DNA from 3 places in the Streptomyces sp. NPDC005435 genome. Region 3 is predicted to be linked to each of the others. Evidence: riboswitches for the same ligand, from Rfam matches in the RefSeq annotation. Region 3 holds a riboswitch; each other region holds the start of a gene.
What was found. Region 3 has a riboswitch for cobalamin ahead of nrdI (class Ib ribonucleoside-diphosphate reductase assembly flavoprotein NrdI). Riboswitches for the same ligand answer to the same signal wherever they lie in the genome.
Positions count from the first base shown of each region.

Region 1: another riboswitch for cobalamin. It lies ahead of AB0898_RS11105 (prenyltransferase/squalene oxidase repeat-containing protein); the one in region 3 lies ahead of nrdI (class Ib ribonucleoside-diphosphate reductase assembly flavoprotein NrdI).
Region 2: another riboswitch for cobalamin. It lies ahead of metE (5-methyltetrahydropteroyltriglutamate--homocysteine S-methyltransferase); the one in region 3 lies ahead of nrdI (class Ib ribonucleoside-diphosphate reductase assembly flavoprotein NrdI).

Region 1 covers NZ_JBEXEQ010000007.1:141,704-147,384, forward strand. Annotated here, with positions in the region: gene AB0898_RS11090 (energy-coupling factor transporter transmembrane component T) at 1-379, opposite strand, end outside; gene AB0898_RS11095 (hypothetical protein) at 385-1,359, opposite strand; cobalamin riboswitch at 1,484-1,620, opposite strand; cobalamin riboswitch at 1,734-1,807, shown strand; partial or broken gene AB0898_RS11100 (peptidase) at 1,935-2,522, shown strand; cobalamin riboswitch at 2,613-2,738, shown strand; gene AB0898_RS11105 (prenyltransferase/squalene oxidase repeat-containing protein) at 2,842-4,305, shown strand; gene AB0898_RS11110 (sulfite oxidase-like oxidoreductase) at 4,322-4,945, opposite strand; gene AB0898_RS11115 (TOBE domain-containing protein) at 5,067-5,486, opposite strand.
Region 2 covers NZ_JBEXEQ010000007.1:130,733-136,413, reverse strand. Annotated here, with positions in the region: gene AB0898_RS11070 (phosphatase PAP2 family protein) at 1-2,033, opposite strand, end outside; gene metE (5-methyltetrahydropteroyltriglutamate--homocysteine S-methyltransferase) at 2,336-4,648, opposite strand; cobalamin riboswitch at 4,810-4,961, opposite strand; gene AB0898_RS11060 (hypothetical protein) at 5,074-5,388, opposite strand.
Region 3 covers NZ_JBEXEQ010000003.1:275,802-281,482, reverse strand. Annotated here, with positions in the region: gene aceB (malate synthase A) at 1-1,445, shown strand, start outside; gene AB0898_RS06170 (3-hydroxybutyryl-CoA dehydrogenase) at 1,442-2,311, shown strand; cobalamin riboswitch at 2,480-2,704, shown strand; gene nrdI (class Ib ribonucleoside-diphosphate reductase assembly flavoprotein NrdI) at 2,872-3,324, shown strand; gene nrdE (class 1b ribonucleoside-diphosphate reductase subunit alpha) at 3,321-5,513, shown strand; gene nrdF (class 1b ribonucleoside-diphosphate reductase subunit beta) at 5,546-5,681, shown strand, end outside.

The DNA of each region.
Region 1 (5,681 bases), on a different contig from region 3:
GTTGGATGCCCGCGTACCAGTCGGGGGTGGGGATGTGCGGCAGGGAGAACAGGAAGTGGTCGTGCGGGGTGATGCCGGTGGCGAACACGGCCCGGAAGAGCACCCGGATCGCGACGACCGTGAGCGCGAGATACAGGTAGTACTTGAAGCCGCGCGCCCAGGGCGCCTCGGTGCGCCGCGCGGTGACGACGTAGCCGAGGACGGCGAGCACGAGGAACAGCAGCAGCGGGTTGTTGGTGCGGCTGACGGCGGTGGCGAGGGACAGCGCCCACACCCACCAGGCCACGGGGTGCAGGGTGCGCGGCAGCCGCCGTCCTCCCTGGTCCGGGGCCGGGCCGGTGGGGGTGGCGGGCGTCGCGGCGAGGGTCGTACGGGCCATCGGGGTCACTCGGTACGTCGGCGCCGGCGCGCCTCGAACACGGCCGCGCCGCCGATCAGGACGACCAGGCCGCCCGCTGCGGCGACGGGAAGGACCGACCCGGAGTCGTGTTCGGCGTCGGCGGCGGGGGCCGCGTCGACGACCTTCGTACGGGTGGTGGGCGCGGCCTTGACCGACACGGCCGGGGTGGGGCTGGCGGTCGGCGAGGGCGTGGCGCTCGCGCTCTTCGAAGGCTTGGGCTTGGGCTTGGCCGTGGGCTTGCTCTCGGCCTTCTTCGCCGGCTGCTTCGGCGGGGCGGCCGCCGTGCGGTGGGGCTGGGCGGGCTGCCGCTGCGGTGCCGGGCCGGTGTCGGTGTCCGGGGGCAGCGGGGGTGCCTTCGCGGTGGAGGCGGGTTTGCCGGCGTCGCCCTGCGGGGCGGTGTTGTGGGCGCGCAGCTGGTCGGGGGTGATCCTGGGGCGGCCCTGGGTGCCCTCGATGTTCGTGCCGCCGAAGATCCACAGGTCGACGCTGCCGGGCTTGGGGCGGTAGAGCATCGCGCCGAGCTGGCTGTAGGTCCAGTCGTCGGCGCCGGGGTCGGCGTGCCAGTAGGACCAGTAGGCGGAGGCGGGCGGGGTGAGGACGCAGTCGTCGTCGGCGGGGGTGGGGTACTGCCTGCCGCCCTGGTAACCGCTGTAGCCGATACGGCAGATGAAGGCGGGCCCGTCGTGTCCGGTGCCGGCCGTCTGCCAGCCGCCCTGGTTCAGCAGCTCGTAGCCGGTGGTGGGGGTGGTGCCGCAGGAGCGCAGGACCGGGCCGCCCCAGTGGCTGAAGTCGACGGCGAGGACGACGCCGGAGGTGGTGGTGCAGCGGCCCATGGCCTGCGGGGCGGCGCTCGCGGGCGGGGCGGTGGTGGTGAACAGGGCAGCCGTGAGGCCGAGGGCCGCGAGGAGCCCGGCGAGTCTGCCTCGTCCGCGGGTGTCTCCGTGCGCCGCTGTGCCCATCGCCGTCCCCCTCGTAGCGTCGAGGCCGGCGCGGGCGGGAACGTGGCTCAAGGCTGCCGTACCGGGCCGAAGTGCCGGGCGTACGACAGCTGTTGGCACCACACCGCAGTCCGCGACGGCGTCAGTTGCTCTCTGATCTCGCTCCAGGCATTCCGGCTCGCCCACCTCCCGGTGGGCCCACGGTTGCGGGTCAGCGCCGGTTTTCGACCGGCTTCCCCTGGAACTTGTTGCTTCTCAGGCGGATTTGAGCACGATTCGTAAGGGTCGTCAAGGACAGGACGGGGCGGACAGCGGCCGGCTCCCCGGCGATGAGGGCACCCATTGACGCGGAGCGGGCGAACGTGGTCGCATGACGCGCTTTCACTTCAGCACTCAGGGGAAGCCGGTCGGAGTCCGGCGCTGTCCCGCAACCGTAGGTCCGTCGGCGGACGGGCGAGCCGGAGCACCTGGGCTGGAGCCAGGACCGAAGCGCCGTCGTGGACTGCGGCGTGGACCGGAAGGCCGCACCAGGGCTGCCCCCGTGCGCCGCCCGTCTCCCACGCCCGGTCGCGGACGGCCGAGTTGGAGGGGCTGTCATGAAGAACGCCACCGGACGTACCGCCGCGCGACGCACCGCCACGAGACGCACCGCTGCCGGACGCGCCGTTCCGCGAGCGCTCGCGGCGGCCGCGCTCACCCTGGCCGCGACGGGAGCCGCCGTGACCGGTGCGGCCGCCCCGGCGGCGGCCGATCCGCTGTCGAGCTGCACCCCGACCAAGGGCGCGATCGTCGCCGTCGACTTCGGGCCGTGGGGCGGCTCGGTGGTGCGCGGCTGCGACGCAAGCCCGACCACCGGCTACAACCTGCTGCACAACGGCGGCTTCACCACCGCCGGTACGCAGCACGACGGCCCCGCCTTCATCTGCCGGATCGGCAACGCGTCCTTCAACAGCGGGACCCAGTACCCGACTCCGGCGCAGGACGCCTGCGTCCTCACCCCGCCCGCCTCCGCCTACTGGTCCTACTGGATCGCCCCGGCGGGCCAGTCGACCTGGACGTACAGCCCGCTCGGCGCCATGAGCGACAAGCCGAAGGCCGGCGAGGTCGAGGCGTGGGTCTACGGCTCGACCAGCATCGACGGGACGACGGGCAAGCCGAAGTTCACGCCGGATTCGGTGCGGGCGCACTGAGCGGCGGGCGGGAGCCGGGACGGCCGGCCTCGGCTCCCTCGCCCAATCGGGCACTGCGCGTGACGCGTTGACGACACCTCCCGGCCGTGGTGAGATGCTCTCCGTTTCAGCGGTCAGGGGAAGCCGGTCAGAATCCGGCGCTGACCCGCAACCGTGGGCCCGTCGGGAGACGGGCGAGCCGGATCACCTGCGCTGGGACCGTCACACGATCCAACACCGTCGAGGACTGCGGTGTGGAGCGGCCCTCCGGGTTGCCCCGGTCCGGACCCCGTCTCCGCACACACGTCGCTCGCGGCCGACCGAGGGGGGCCTCGTGCACCGAATTCCGAGTGGAAGACCGAGCGGCAGCGGGAGAACGGCGGCCGCGGCCACCGCGTTCCTCCTGGTGTCGGCGGCCGGTGTCTCCCTCTGGACGGCGGCGCTGCCGGCCCACGCCGACCCGCTGGTCCCGGCGGTTCCCTCCACGTCCGCCGCGCCCCTGGCCAAGTCCCCCGCCGTGCGGGCCGCGGCTCCCGACCTGGACAAGGGCACCGCCTATCTGGTCGCCCCGGCCCAGCTGACGGACGGCCACTACTACGAGCCGTTCGGCGGCGGGTTCGCCGATTTCGGCCTGACGATCGACGGGGCGTACGCGCTGGCCGCGACCCGGAAGAACGACGCCGCCTTCACGAAGATCGTGGACTTCCTGGACCAGCGGAAGACCGACGGCACCGAGCGGACGGTCAACGACTGGACAGGGATCGGCACTTCGTACGTGAGCGGCGGTGCGATCGGCAAGGAGGCGCTGCTCGCGGAGGTGGCGGGCAGGGACCCGCGCGCGTTCGGCGGCCAGGATCTGATCGCCGCGCTGGACAAGGCCGTGTGCGCCGAGGCGAGTACGGCGGACACGAGTTGCGCGGCACCGGGCGCCTACACGTACGCGCCCTCGGTGTTCTCCCAGTCCCTCGGTGTCATGGCCCAGTTGAGGGCGGACGACACCGCCAACGCGGCCGCGCCGGTCGCGTACTTGAAGAAGCTTCAGAACGCCAACGGCTCCTGGCCGAGCCTGATCCCCTCGACCGGTGACTCGGACGTGGACTCCACCGCGATGGCGGTGATGGCCCTCGCGCTCCTCCCCGACGACGAGTCGGCCTCGGCCGCCGTGGCGAAGGGCGTGGCCTGGATCGCGAAGCAGCAGAAGGCGGACGGCGGTTTCCCCGGCGCGGCGGGCGACTCCACCAACTCGGCGGGCCTGGCGGTGCAGGGCCTCGGTCTGGACGCGGACACCTACAAGGCGGAGATCGCCAAGGCGCGTGCCTTCCTCGCCGGCCAGCAGAACGAGGACGGCGGTTTCAACGTGGCCGCCGACGGCCAGCAGGGCTCCGACGTCCGCGCCTCCACGCAGGCGCTGGGCGGCTCGACGGGGATCTCGTTCGGCACGCTGTCCCTCACCCCGGGGACCTCGCCGTCCCCGTCGGCCCCCGGGTCCCCGTCCCCCAAGCCCTCCCCCACCGCGTCCACCACCCGGAAACCCTCGCCGACCGCCTCGGACCCCGCCGCGACCCCCACCATCAGCACCGTCCCGGACACCCCGGCCCCGTCGGACACCTCCACGGCCCCGGCCCCGGCCGTGCCGACGACGGACACTCCCGCGCCCGCCGGCGGCGGTGGCGAACTGGCCGCCACGGGAACGGACGCGGGCACTCAGACCCTGCTGGCGGCGGCCTTCCTCCTGACGGGAGCGGCCACCGTCACCGCGGCCCGCCGCCCCCGCGTCCGGCCGGCCCGTCACCGGTGACGAGCGGGCCCCGGCGTCACGGCCCGTCCCCCGGCCCCTCCTGGCAGGAGTACCGCTGCTCCCGCCAGGGGTCGCCGATGTTGTGGTAGCCGCGTTCCTCCCAGAAGCCCCGGCGGTCCTCGGTGAGGTAGTCGATGGCGCGCAGCCACTTGGGGCTCTTGTAGCCGTAGAGGTGGGGGACGACCAGGCGCAGCGGGAAGCCGTGTTCGGCGGTGAGGGGTTCGCCGTTGTGGTGGGTGGCCAGGAGGGTGTCGGGGGTGTCGAAGTCGGAGAGCCGCAGGTTGGCCGAGTAGCCGTACTCCGCCCAGGCCATGACATGACTGACCCCGGGTGCGGGCGGGGCGAGGTCGAGGACGGCGCGCGCGGGGATGCCGTACCACTCGTGGTCGGTGGAGGTGGGGCCGGTGGCGCAGTGCAGGTCGGCCACCACGGTGGTGTGCGGGAGCGCGGTCAGGTCGTCGAAGAGCCACTGCCGCTCCTCGCCGGAGGCGGTGGCGCCGAAGACGCGCAGGTTCCAGCGCTGGGGGCGGAAGCGGGGTACGGAGCCGTAGTGCGAGACGGGCCAGCCGTGGACGAGGCGCTGCCCGGGCGGTATCCGCTCGGGTACGCCGGCGGGGGCGCCCTGTCCGTTGCCGGCCACGTGGTTGTCCCCTCTCCGCCCGTGCCCCGGGGCACAGCTGCCTACCACTGCAGCGTAGGTGCTCCCGTGGAGCGGGGCACGGGGTGGGGGGTCGGAGGGGCCCGTCACACCCGGCCGGGCGTCACTCGGCGGCCAGCGCCACCTCCGTCGCCTTGATCAGCACCACGACCGGCGAGCCGGCCGTGAGCCCGAGGTCGAGCACCGCGTCCCTGGTGATCGCCGCCGTCACCTCGCCCCCGTCGACGGCGACCCGTACGGTGGCCATCGCGCCGCCGACGGCCAGGCCGGTGACCGTGCCGGGCAGCTGGTTGCGGATGGAGAGCCCCTGCACCCGGCCGGTGGCGAGCGCCACTTCGGTGGACTTCATCATGGCCCGCACGGCGGACCCCTCGGCCAGCCCGAGGTCCTTGACGGACTCCAGGGTGATCGCCGCCGTGAGGCGTTGACCGCCGTCGAGGCGTACCTGCACGGTCGCCATCACCTCGCCGTGCGCGATGTCGGTGACGGTGCCGGGGATCTGGTTGCGCATGCTCAAGTTCATGGCGCTCCTCACGGAGAGAGGTCGGCTATGTCCTGTGCGTGTACGCGCACAAGCTAGCCGTCACAGCCGGTCGCGTCGTATCACCCCTCGCATTCGCCACCCTCGCGGTCGTAATAGGCTGGCAAACGAGAGGTTCGGAGACCCGTTCCCCTGGTGTGCCCCGCCGTCCGGCGGGATGCGGGTCGTGCGTGAGGT
Region 2 (5,681 bases), on a different contig from region 3:
TCGCGCACCTGCGGATCGGTGGCATCCTCGGGCGCGTTGTTGATGTCGGCCACGACTTTGTCGTCGAGCGCGGTGAGCTGGTCGTAGGTGGTGCCGCTCGGCAGTACGGCGTTGGGGCCCATGACGGACGGGGTGTTCGCCGCCTCGGTGAAGGAGCGCAGCGCCCAGGTGAAGTAGTCGCCGCCGCCCGGCGGGACCGGCAGGGTGTCGGAGGCGTAGGAAGTGCCGAGCCGGGCGGCCTCGAAGGGCAGCGAGTCCGAGGTCTGGGCCAGCTCCGGCAGCGCGAAGTAGGCGTCCGAACTGGTGCCGTTGCACTGATGGACCTCCACCGCCACCGTGTTGACCCCGGCGACCAGGCCGGAGACCGGCACGGCGAAGCTCCGGCGGACCGGATCACCGGCACCGGAGGAGCCGCCGGGCGTCTGGTACTGGAGGTTCCGGGTGACGCCGTCGTCGTTCCAGCCCGCCACGCGGCGGCCGTTGACGTAGACGGTCGCCGTGTCGTCGAAGACCACCGACCCGACCAGACCGGTGAGCGTGTCCAGGGTGGCACGGCCGAGGGTGAACGACGTACGGAAGAAGTACGCCTCGATGTCGTCGCCCGAGCCGTCGTCCTTGCGCAGGGCGAGCTTCGTCGTCACCGGGAAGCCGCCGCCCAGGTCGGTGCCGTCGCCCTTGACCCCGAACGGCCCGGCGGCGCTCTTCCACGGCACGCCCGCCGTGGCGGCCCCGGTCCGGGTCCAGGCGGTACGGTCGGCGGCGCCCGCCGCCGGGTCGACACCCGCCGCGTCGAGATAACTCCAGGCGGCGGCGGACGTCACGGCCGCACGGCCGAGCCTGATGTCGTCCACCCACCCGGAGACGGTGGCACCGGCGGACGCCGCCGGGTCGTCGTAGTCGAGCAGCACCGCGCGCACGCGCGCACCGGCCAGGGACCCGAGGTCCACCGTCACCCGGTTCCAGACGCCGGGTGTGAGGCTCGTCCCGTGGGCCGCCGCGCCGAGCGGGCGGCCCGCACCGTCGCGCAGGGCGCGCAGCGCGGTCAGCCGGCGCACATGGCGGCCCCGCGCGTCGGTGTAGACGACGTCCACGGCGGCGTGGGCCGAGGCGGCGTCCGCCGGCCGGATCGCGTAGCCGAAGACCGCGCCCGGTCCGACCGGCACATCGAGCCCGGAACGCAGCACCACCCGGGAATGGGCGTGACCCCGGCCGAGGACCCGGCCCGCGTAGCGCAGGGCCGCGCTGCCCTCCGCCGCGCCCACCGACCGGGCGTCCTCGACGGACACGCCCAGCGGAGCGGCGGCGGCACCGGCGGAGCTGCGCAGCGTCCAGTCGGCCAGCTGGAACTTGGTGGCGTCACCCGCCGAACCGGCGCACCGCTCCGCGCAGTTGCCGGTGACCCGCAACTGGTAGTAGCGGTACGCGGCCGGGTGCCCGATGCCCTGGAACTCCGTCTGGCCACGGCCTTCGAAGCGCCGGTCCTCCTGGGTGTCGAGCACGGTCCACGACGGGTCGTCGGCGTCGTGCGCGGCCGCCACGCTGTTGCTGCCGAGCACGGTCCAGTCGGCGGGATCGCGCGGTGGCGCGTCGTTGCCGGAGGTCAGCGAGTAAGTGGTGACGGCGGCGGCCTTCTTGAGGGTGTACACGGCGGACACGGGATGGTCCACGGACGGTCTGCCGCTGCCCGCGGCGTACCACTTGGTGGAACCGTCGCCGTCGGCGAGACTCGCGACGTTCTCGGTCGGGCTGGCGCCGTTGGCGAAGCCGGAAGTGACGTCCTGGACCGTGGAGTTGACCTCCGCCGTCTCTCCGCGCACATGTGCGGCGGCGCCGTCGGCGGGGAAACCGGCCGGCCGCGCGGTGCCCGGCTCGAAGGACGTGGCCCAGTAACCGCCCACGTCCCTGCCGGTGTTGGTGCTCGCGGCCGTCGCGCCGGGGGTGGCGGCCTGGGCGTACGGGGTGACGAGCACGGTCATCAAGCCGGACGCGGCGAGCACCGCGATCCGTCGGCAGCCTGAGCGGAGCAGACGCACGTGGCGTTCCCTTCGTCGTAGAAACGGTGCGCGCGGGAGCGTTCGGGCGGGACCGGCGGTGAGCGTCCGGCCCGGGTGGGAGACAACGTTGTCAGGTGCGGTGGCGGCTTCCAGGGGACCGGAAGGTGGTGGGCATGTCAAGAGTGTGGGCGGTGAGCGCAAGTCGCGTGGCCCTGACCGGACGTGGAGCGGGCGGCGGAGACGATCACGGTCGTCTCCACCGCCCGGCTGCCCGGAAAGGGCAGGTCAAGTGGTGCCGGTCAGGGTGTGGTGGTCAGCGTGTGCCGGTCAGAGTCTGCCGGTCACGGCGCGGTCAGCTCGTCCCGCACCGTCCTGGCCGCGAGGACCAGGCTCTCCAGGGAGGCGCGGGTCTCGGGCCAGCCGCGGGTCTTCAGACCGCAGTCGGGGTTGACCCACAGCCGCTCGGCGGGGATGGCCTTCAGCCCCGCGCGCAGCAGACCGGCGGCCTCCTCGGTGCTGGGGACGCGCGGGGAGTGGATGTCGTAGACACCCGGTCCGGCCTCGCGCGGGTAGCCGTGGGCGGCGAGTTCGCGCGCGACCTGCATGTGCGAGCGGGCGGCCTCCAGGCTGATCACGTCGGCGTCGAGGTCGTCGATGGCCTGGACGACGTCCCCGAACTCGGCGTAGCACATGTGCGTGTGGATCTGGGTGTCCGGACGCACCCCGCTGGTCGTGAGCCGGAACGCCTCGGTCGCCCAGTCGAGGTAGGCGGGACGGTCGGCGGCGCGCAGCGGCAGCGTCTCGCGCAGCGCGGGTTCATCCACCTGGATGACGGAAGTGCCCGCCGCCTCAAGGTCGTTGACCTCGTCGCGCAGGGCCAGCGCCACCTGGCGGGCGGTCTCGCCCAGGGGCTGGTCGTCGCGGACGAAGGACCAGGCGAGCATCGTGACCGGACCGGTGAGCATCCCCTTGACGGGCCGGCCGGTCAGCGACTGGGCGTACGCCGTCCAGCGCACGGTCATCGGCTCGGGGCGCGAGATGTCGCCGGCGAGGATCGGCGGCCGGACGTAACGGGTGCCGTAGGACTGGACCCAGCCGTGCCGGGTGGCGAGGTAGCCGGTGAGCTGCTCGGCGAAGTACTGGACCATGTCGTTGCGTTCGGCCTCGCCGTGCACCAGGACGTCGATGCCCGCCTTCTCCTGGAAGGCGATCACCTCCTGGATCTCCGCCCTGATCCGGTCCTCGTACCCGGCCGTGTCGATCCGGCCCGCGTTCAAGTCCGCGCGTGCGGTGCGGAGTTCGGCGGTCTGCGGGAACGAGCCGATCGTGGTCGTCGGCAGCAGCGGCAGCCTGAGATGCGCGCGCTGCGCGGCCGTCCGCTCGGCGTAGGGCTGGGAGCGGCGGGCGTCCGCCTCGGTCACGGCGGCGGCGCGGGCCCGGACGGCGGGGTCGTGGGTGATGGGGGAGGTCGCCCGGGACGCCAAGTCGGCCCGGTTGGCGGCCAGTTCCGCCGAGATGGCACCGGTGCCACGGGTCAGTCCCTTGGCGAGGGTGACGACTTCCGCGGTCTTCTGCCGGGCGAAGGCCAGCCAGCGCAGGATCTGCGGGTCGATCTCCCGCTCGGCGGCCGCGTCGAGCGGCACATGCAGCAGGGAGCAGGAGGCGGAAACATCCACCCGGTCGGCCAGGCCGAGCAACGTCCCCAGAGTGGACAGGGACTTGGCGAGGTCGTTCACCCAGATGTTGCGGCCGTCCACGACTCCCGCGACCAGCCGCTTGCCGGGCAGCCCGCCCACGGCCGCGAGGTCCTCCAGGCTGCCCGCCCGGGTGAAGTCGAGGGCCAGTCCTTCGACCGGCGCCTTGGCGAGCACCGGCAGGGCCGCGCCGAGCCGGTCGAAGTACGAGGAGACCAGCAGCTTCGGCCGGTCGGTACGGGCGCCCAGCTCGCGGTACGCCCGCTCGACGGCGTTCAGCTCGGCCGGGGTGCGGTCCTGCACCAGGGCGGGCTCGTCCAGCTGCACCCACTCGGCGCCCGCCGCGCGCAGATCGGCCAGCACCTCGGCGTAGACCGGCAGCAGACGGTCCAGCAGGGTGAGCGGTTCGAAATCGGCCGGGGCGCCGGGCGCGGGCTTGGCCAGCAGCAGATAGGTGACGGGTCCGATCAGGACGGGACGGGCGGACAGGCCCAGGGCGAGAGCCTCCTTCAGCTCGCCCACCTGCTTGGCCGAGTTGGCGGTGAAGACGGTGTCCGGACCCAACTCCGGCACCAGATGGTGGTAGTTCGTGTCGAACCACTTCGTCATCTCCAGCGGCGCGACCTCCTGCGTGCCGCGCGCCATCGCGAAGTAGCCGTCCAGGGCGTCGGCTTCGACGGCGTCGCGGTGCCGCTCCGGGATCGCGCCCACCATGACGGTGGTGTCCAGGACGTGGTCGTAGTACGAGAAGTCGCCGGCCGGGACCTCGTCGATACCGGCGTCGGCGAGCTGCCGCCAGTTGCTCCGCCGGAGTCCGGCGGCCGTGTCCCTGAGGGCGCCCGCGGTGACGCGGCCCTTCCAGTAGCCCTCGACGGCCTTCTTCAGTTCCCGGTTCGGGCCCTGGCGGGGGTAGCCGTACACGGTGGACCGTGCTGCCGCGGCTGCGGACTTGGCTGTCACGGAGATCTCCTTCGCGAGATGAATCCCTGAGATCCCGGGAACACCGCGAACGCGCGAAGGGGTGACGGACCGCACGGCGGCTGCCGTTCGGTCGCCTACGCCGACCCGCCCACGAGGTCACCGGGATGTCCGCGCACGAGTGGTCGCGCGCGGGCAGTGGCAGGTCTTCGGACTCGCGGGCACGTCCCCCTCGTACCGGAGGACACCTACTGGCCGTCGCTTCCCAGGCCCGCTGCGGACCCAGTGCGTATGACGGCGGTCGTTCCCGCTCACCGCTGCGGGGCAGTCCCGGATTCCCACCGGGTTCCCTCTTGCGACGCCCCCGCCTGGCGGACGGGTCGAACCAGCTGCACGGGCCAGCCTAGGGGGCGGGGGCCGGGTTCGGGGGGTGACGTCCACCATTCGGATGGGCCCGCGGGGAGGTGCTACCGCCTCGGCGGCGGGAAGGCGTACAGCCCGAGGATCTCCGGCAGCGGCGCCACGCCCGGGCCCCCGGCCCGTACCCACTCGGTGATGTCCTCGGTCGCGGCGGGGTCGTTCACCAGGCCCAGCCAGACCGGTCGGCCCCCGGCCGCCCGCCCGGCGGCGGACGGCTGGACGACGATGACGTTGGCCCGCTCGCACACGTCGAGACACTCCGAGACCCGCACGGGCACCTCGGCACGCAGCCGCGCGGTCTGCGCCGCGTGGTCCACCCCGGGCACCTTGGCGGTGCCACAGCAGCAGTCCCGGCAGACCACGACCCGGCACGGCACGGGGTGCCCCGGGGCGCTCGCCACTTCGGCGGATGGCTCGGGCGGCCCGGCCGATGCCTCGGATACCTGGGCGGATCCCTCGGACACTCCGACCGGCGCCTCGGATACCTGGGCGGATCCCTCGGACACTCCGACCGGCACCTCGGATACCCGGGCGGATGGCTCGGGCACCCGGGCCGGTGCCTCGGGCAGCCCGACGGGCGCCTCTGGCACCTGGGTGGATGCCTCGGACACCCGGGCCGGCGCCTCGGGCAGCCCGGCCGGCGCCTCGGACACCC
Region 3 (5,681 bases):
GCCGCCGGCAGGCGCTCCGGCTGGCGTCGGGCTCCCCGCTCGGCTTCCCCCTCGTCACCGCCGCCCTCCGTGCCGACCCGTCCTGGCGGGTCGCGCCGCCCGCGCCCGGGCTCACCGACCGGCGCGTGGAGATCACCGGGCCGCCCGACCGCCGGATGACCGTCAACGCCCTCAACTCCGGTGCCCAGGTGTGGATGGCGGACTTCGAGGACGCCACCGCGCCCCTGTGGGACAACGTGATCGGCGGCCAGCTCCATCTCCTCGACGCCATCGAGCGCCGGATCGACTTCACCACGCCCGAGGGCAAGGAGTACCGGCTGGGCGAGCGGGTCGCCACGATCATGGTCCGCCCGCGCGGCTGGCATCTGGACGAGGAGCACCTGGAGTACGACGGGCGGCCCGTGCCCGCCGCGCTCGTCGACTTCGGCCTCTACTTCTTCCACTGCGCGCAGCGGCAGATCGACGCCGGGTACGGCCCGTACTTCTACCTCCCCAAGCTGGAGAACCGGTACGAGGCCCGGCTCTGGAACGACGTCTTCAGCGCCGCCCAGGATCTGCTGGGCATCCCGCGCGGCACCGTCCGGGCCACCGTGCTCATCGAGACCATCACCGCCGCGTTCGAGATGGAGGAGATCCTCTACGAGCTGCGCGAGCACAGCGCGGGCCTGAACGCCGGCCGCTGGGACTACCTCTTCAGCGTCATCAAGACCTTCGGCCACCGCACGGACTTCCTCCTGCCCGACCGGGCCAGGGTCACCATGACCGCGCCCTTCATGCGGGCGTACACCGAGCTCCTCGTCCGCACCTGCCACAAGCGCGGCGCCCACGCCATCGGGGGCATGGCCGCGCAGGTCCCGGTCAAGGACCCGGCCGCGAACGAGGCCGCGATCGCCAAGGTGCGGCTGGACAAGGAGCGGGAGGCGGAGGACGGTTTCGACGGGTCCTGGGTGGCCCATCCCGCGCTCGTCCCCGTGTGCCGCGAGGTCTTCGACGGCGTCCTCGGCGACCGGGCGCACCAGATCGACCGCGCGCGGCACGACGTGGAGGTGGCACCGGCCGACCTGCTGTCGGTGCGGCGGATCAGCGGTCCGCCGACGCCCGAGGGCGTGCGCACCAACGTCTCGGTCGCGCTGCGCTACTTCGCGGCCTGGCTGCGCGGGCAGGGGGCGGTCGCGCTGGACGGTCTGATGGAGGACGCGGCCACCGCGGAGATCGCCCGGGTGCAGATCTGGCAGTGGCTGCGGCACCGGGTGGTCGACCGGCCGGCCGTGGAGCGGATCCTCGACGACGAGATCGCCGCGCTCGGCGCCGCGTACCCGTGGGCACCCGTCGACGACATCCGTGCCCTCTTCGAACGGACCGCCATGAGCGGTGAGTTGCCCCTCTTCTTCACCCCGGACGCCTACACCCACCACCTCGTGCGCCGGACGGAGGCCCGGGCGTGAGCGCGGTGATCGCACGCGTCGGCGTGGTCGGCGGCGGGCAGATGGGTGCGGGCATCGCGGAGGTGTGCGCGCGGGCCGGGCTGGACACCGTGGTCTGCGAGGTGGACGCGGTGGCCGCCCGCGCGGCACGCGACCGGGTCGCCGCGTCGCTCGACCGGGCGGTACGGCGCGGAAAGCTGGAGCGGGAGGCGGCACGGGACGCGCTCGCCCGGATGGTGTTCACCGGCAGTCTGGACGACCTGGCCGACCGGCAGCTCGTCGTCGAGGCCGTCGTGGAGAACGCGGACGCGAAGACCGAGGTGTTCGCCGCCCTCGACAAGATCGTCAAGGATCCGGCGGCGGTCCTCGCCACCAACACCTCCTCCCTCCCGGTCATGCGGCTCGGCATGGCCACCTCCCGCGCCGACCGGGTCGTGGGCCTGCACTTCTTCAACCCCGTCCCCGTACTGCCCCTCGTCGAGGTGGTCAGCTCACTGCACACCTCGGCCGGGACGACCCTCGCGGTGGAGGACTTCGCCACGCGCGCGCTGGGCAAGACGGTGATCCGCTCGCGGGACCGCGCCGGCTTCGTCGTCAACGCCCTGCTCATCCCCTACCTGCTCGCCGCCGTCCGGATGGCGGAGTCCGGCTTCGCGACCGCCGCCGGCATCGACGCCGGGATGGAGCTGGGCTGCGCCCACCCGATGGGCCCGCTCAGGCTCGCCGACCTCATCGGCCTGGACACCGTCGCCTCGATCGCGGAGTCGCTGTACGACGAGTTCCGCGAACCCCTCTACGCCCCTCCCCCGCTGCTCCAGCGGATGGTCGAGGCCGGGCTGCTCGGGCGGAAGAGCGGGCGCGGGTTCCACGTGTACGACCAGGGGTGAAGGCCGGCGGAAGAGTCGCGCGGGGCACTGGGATCCAGTGCCCCGCGCGGCTTTTCCGCGTCCTGATCGGCTCTGTCGCCGAGCGGCTCCGCAGCGAGACTTAGGTATACCTAAGTTTTGTCGGCAACACAACATCTGGCTTGCACCCGCACGCCGAGATCTAGATGTAGTGTTGTCGGTGCTGGTGGTTCGCCGGGCGCTCCTGTGTCCGGCGTCGCAAGAGGGAACCCGGTGGGAATCCGGGACTGCCCCGCAGCGGTGAGCGGGAACGACCGCCGTCATGAGCACTGGGCCCCGGAAGGGGGCCTGGGAAGCGACGGCCGGTAGGTGTCCTCCGATACGAGGAGGACGTGCCCGCGAGTCCGAAGACCTGCCACCGGCGCGCACGCCGGTCCGCGGTGTGCGCGCTCCGAGGCCCCGAGGGAGGGCCAGGTGGCAGACGCTCGGATCCGGGTGAGGCGATTTCTCCGCCGCCCCGGCGTCCCGTCGTACGCGCCGCTCCGCTCCTCCCCCAAGGTCCTCGGACCCGGACGGGAACGAGCGAGAGGAGACGGCGGTCGATGAGCGGTCTCGTGTATTTCTCCAGCGTCTCGGAGAACACCAAACGCTTCGTGGGGAAACTGGGCCTGCCCGCCACGCGCATCCCCCTGCACCCCCACCGCGAGGGCCTGCCGCGGGTGACCGAGCCCTATGTGCTGATCGTGCCGACCTACGGCGGCGGCGAGCGCGCCGGTGCGGTCCCCAAGCAGGTGATCCGCTTTCTGAACGTCGAGGCCAACCGCGCCCTGCTGCGCGGGGTGATCGCCTCGGGAAACACCAACTTCGGCGTGGACTACTGCCTGGCGGGCCGGGTCATCTCGGCCAAGTGCGGTGTCCCCGAGCTGTACCGATTCGAACTGCTGGGCACGGACCGCGATGTCCGCGCCGTGAGGGAAGGACTTCAGACGTTTTGGACACGACACTCGGCGCAGCAGCGACCGGCGGACTCGGCGCAGCGGCGGCCGGCGGCATGACCACTCCCGTCGTCGGCACCCCGGCCATCGGCACCCCGGCCATCGGCACGCCGGTGGCCCCGCGCGAATCGGTCGGCGCGCGCAAGGACTACCACGCGCTCAACGCCATGCTGAACATGTACGACTGCGACGGCCGCATCCAGTTCGGCAAGGACCGCGAGGCCGTCCGGCAGTACTTCCTCCAGCACGTGAACCCGAACACGGTGGTCTTCCCCACGCTGGAGGAGAAGATCGGCTATCTGATCGACAACGACTATTACGAGGCCGCGCCGATCCGGCGCTACCCGTGGGAGTTCGTCAAGGGCCTGTACCGGCAGGCGTACGCCCACGAGCACCGGTTCCGCACCTTCCTCGGCGCGTTCAAGTACTACACCTCGTACACGCTGAAGACGTTCGACAACTCCCGTTACCTGGAGCGGTACGAGGACCGGGTGGTCGCCACCGCCCTGTATCTCGGCGCCGGGGACGAGGAGTTGGCGTCCCGGCTGGTCGACGAGATGATGACCGGCCGTTTCCAGCCCGCCACCCCCACCTTCCTCAACGCCGGCAAGGCGCAGCGCGGCGAGCTGATCTCCTGCTTCCTGCTGCGCGTCGAGGACAACCTGGAATCGATCGGCCGGGGTGTCAACTCCGCGCTCCAGCTGTCCAAGCGGGGCGGTGGGGTCGCCCTGCTGCTGACCAACCTGCGGGAGCGCGGCGCCCCGATCAAGAAAATCGAGAACCAGTCCTCGGGCGTGGTCCCGGTGATGAAGCTCCTGGAGGACTCCTTCTCGTACGCCAACCAGCTCGGCGCGCGGCAGGGCGCGGGCGCGGTGTATCTGCACGCCCATCACCCGGACATCATGCGGTTCCTGGACACCAAGCGGGAGAACGCGGACGAAAAGATCCGCATCAAGACCCTCTCGCTCGGCGTGGTCGTCCCGGACATCACCTTCGAACTCGCCAAGCGCAACGAGGACATGCACCTGTTCTCGCCGTACGACGTGGAACGCGAGTACGGCAAGCCGCTGTCGGACCTGTCGGTGAGCGAGCACTACGACGACCTGGTCGCCAACCCCCGTATCCGCAAGACCACGTTGAGCGCCCGCGAGTTCTTCAAGACGGTCGCGGAGCTGCAGTTCGAGTCGGGTTACCCGTATCTGCTGTTCGAGGACACGGTGAACCGGGCGAACCCGATCCCCGGCTGGATCAACATGTCCAACCTGTGCTCGGAGATTCTCCAGGTCAACACGCCCAGCACGTACGACACTTCGCTCGGGTACGAGCACGTCGGCAAGGACATCTCCTGCAATCTGGGTTCGCTGAACATCGCGGCGGCGATGGCCTCCCCGGACTTCGGGGCCACCGTGGAGACGGCGGTGCGCGGGCTGACCTCGGTCTCCGACCAGTCGTACATCGACGCCGTGCCGTCCGTGGCCCGCGGCAACGAGCTGTCGCACGCCATCGGCCTCGGCCAGATGAACCTGCACGGCTACCTCGCCTCGCGGCACATCCATTACGGCAGCGAGGAGGGCGTCGACTTCACGGACATGTACTTCTACGCCGTCGCCTATCACGCGCTGCGCGCCTCGAACCGGATCGCGCGGGAACGCGGCACCGCCTTCGACGGCTTCGAGCAGTCCGCGTACGCCGACGGCTCGTACTTCGACAAGTACACCGAGCGGGCGTGGGAGCCGGCCACCGAGCGGGTGCGGGCCCTGTTCGCGGAGGCCGGGGTGCGGCTGCCGGACCAGGCCGACTGGCGGGAGCTGCGCGCCTCCGTCATGGAGCACGGCATCTACAACCAGTACCTCCAGGCCGTGCCGCCCACCGGCTCCATCAGCTACATCAACGACGCCACCGCCTCCATCCACCCGGTCGCCGCCAAGGTGGAGATCCGCAAGGAGGGCCGGCTCGGCCGCGTCTACTACCCGGCGCCGCACATGGACGACGACAACCTGGAGTACTTCCAGGACGCGTACGAGATCGGCTACGAGAAGATCATCGACACCTACGCGGCCGCCACCCGGCACGTCGACCAGGGGCTGAGCTGCACGCTGTTCTTCCGGGACACGGCCACCACGCGTGACCTGAACAAGGCCCAGATCCACGCCTGGCGCAAGGGCGTCAAGACCCTCTACTACATCCGGCTGCGCCAGGAGGCGCTGGAGGGCACCGAGATCGAGAACTGCCTCTCCTGCACCCTGTGACCCGCCCCGACCCGCTCGTGAAAGCACCGACGATGACCACCACCCCCACCCCGCTGACCGGCCTGTCGGTCACGCCCCCGTCCTACCGGCACGACCCCGCCGCCCGGCTCCGCCCGGTCAACTGGAACCGGGTCACCGACGAGAAGGACCTCGAGGTCTGGAACCGTC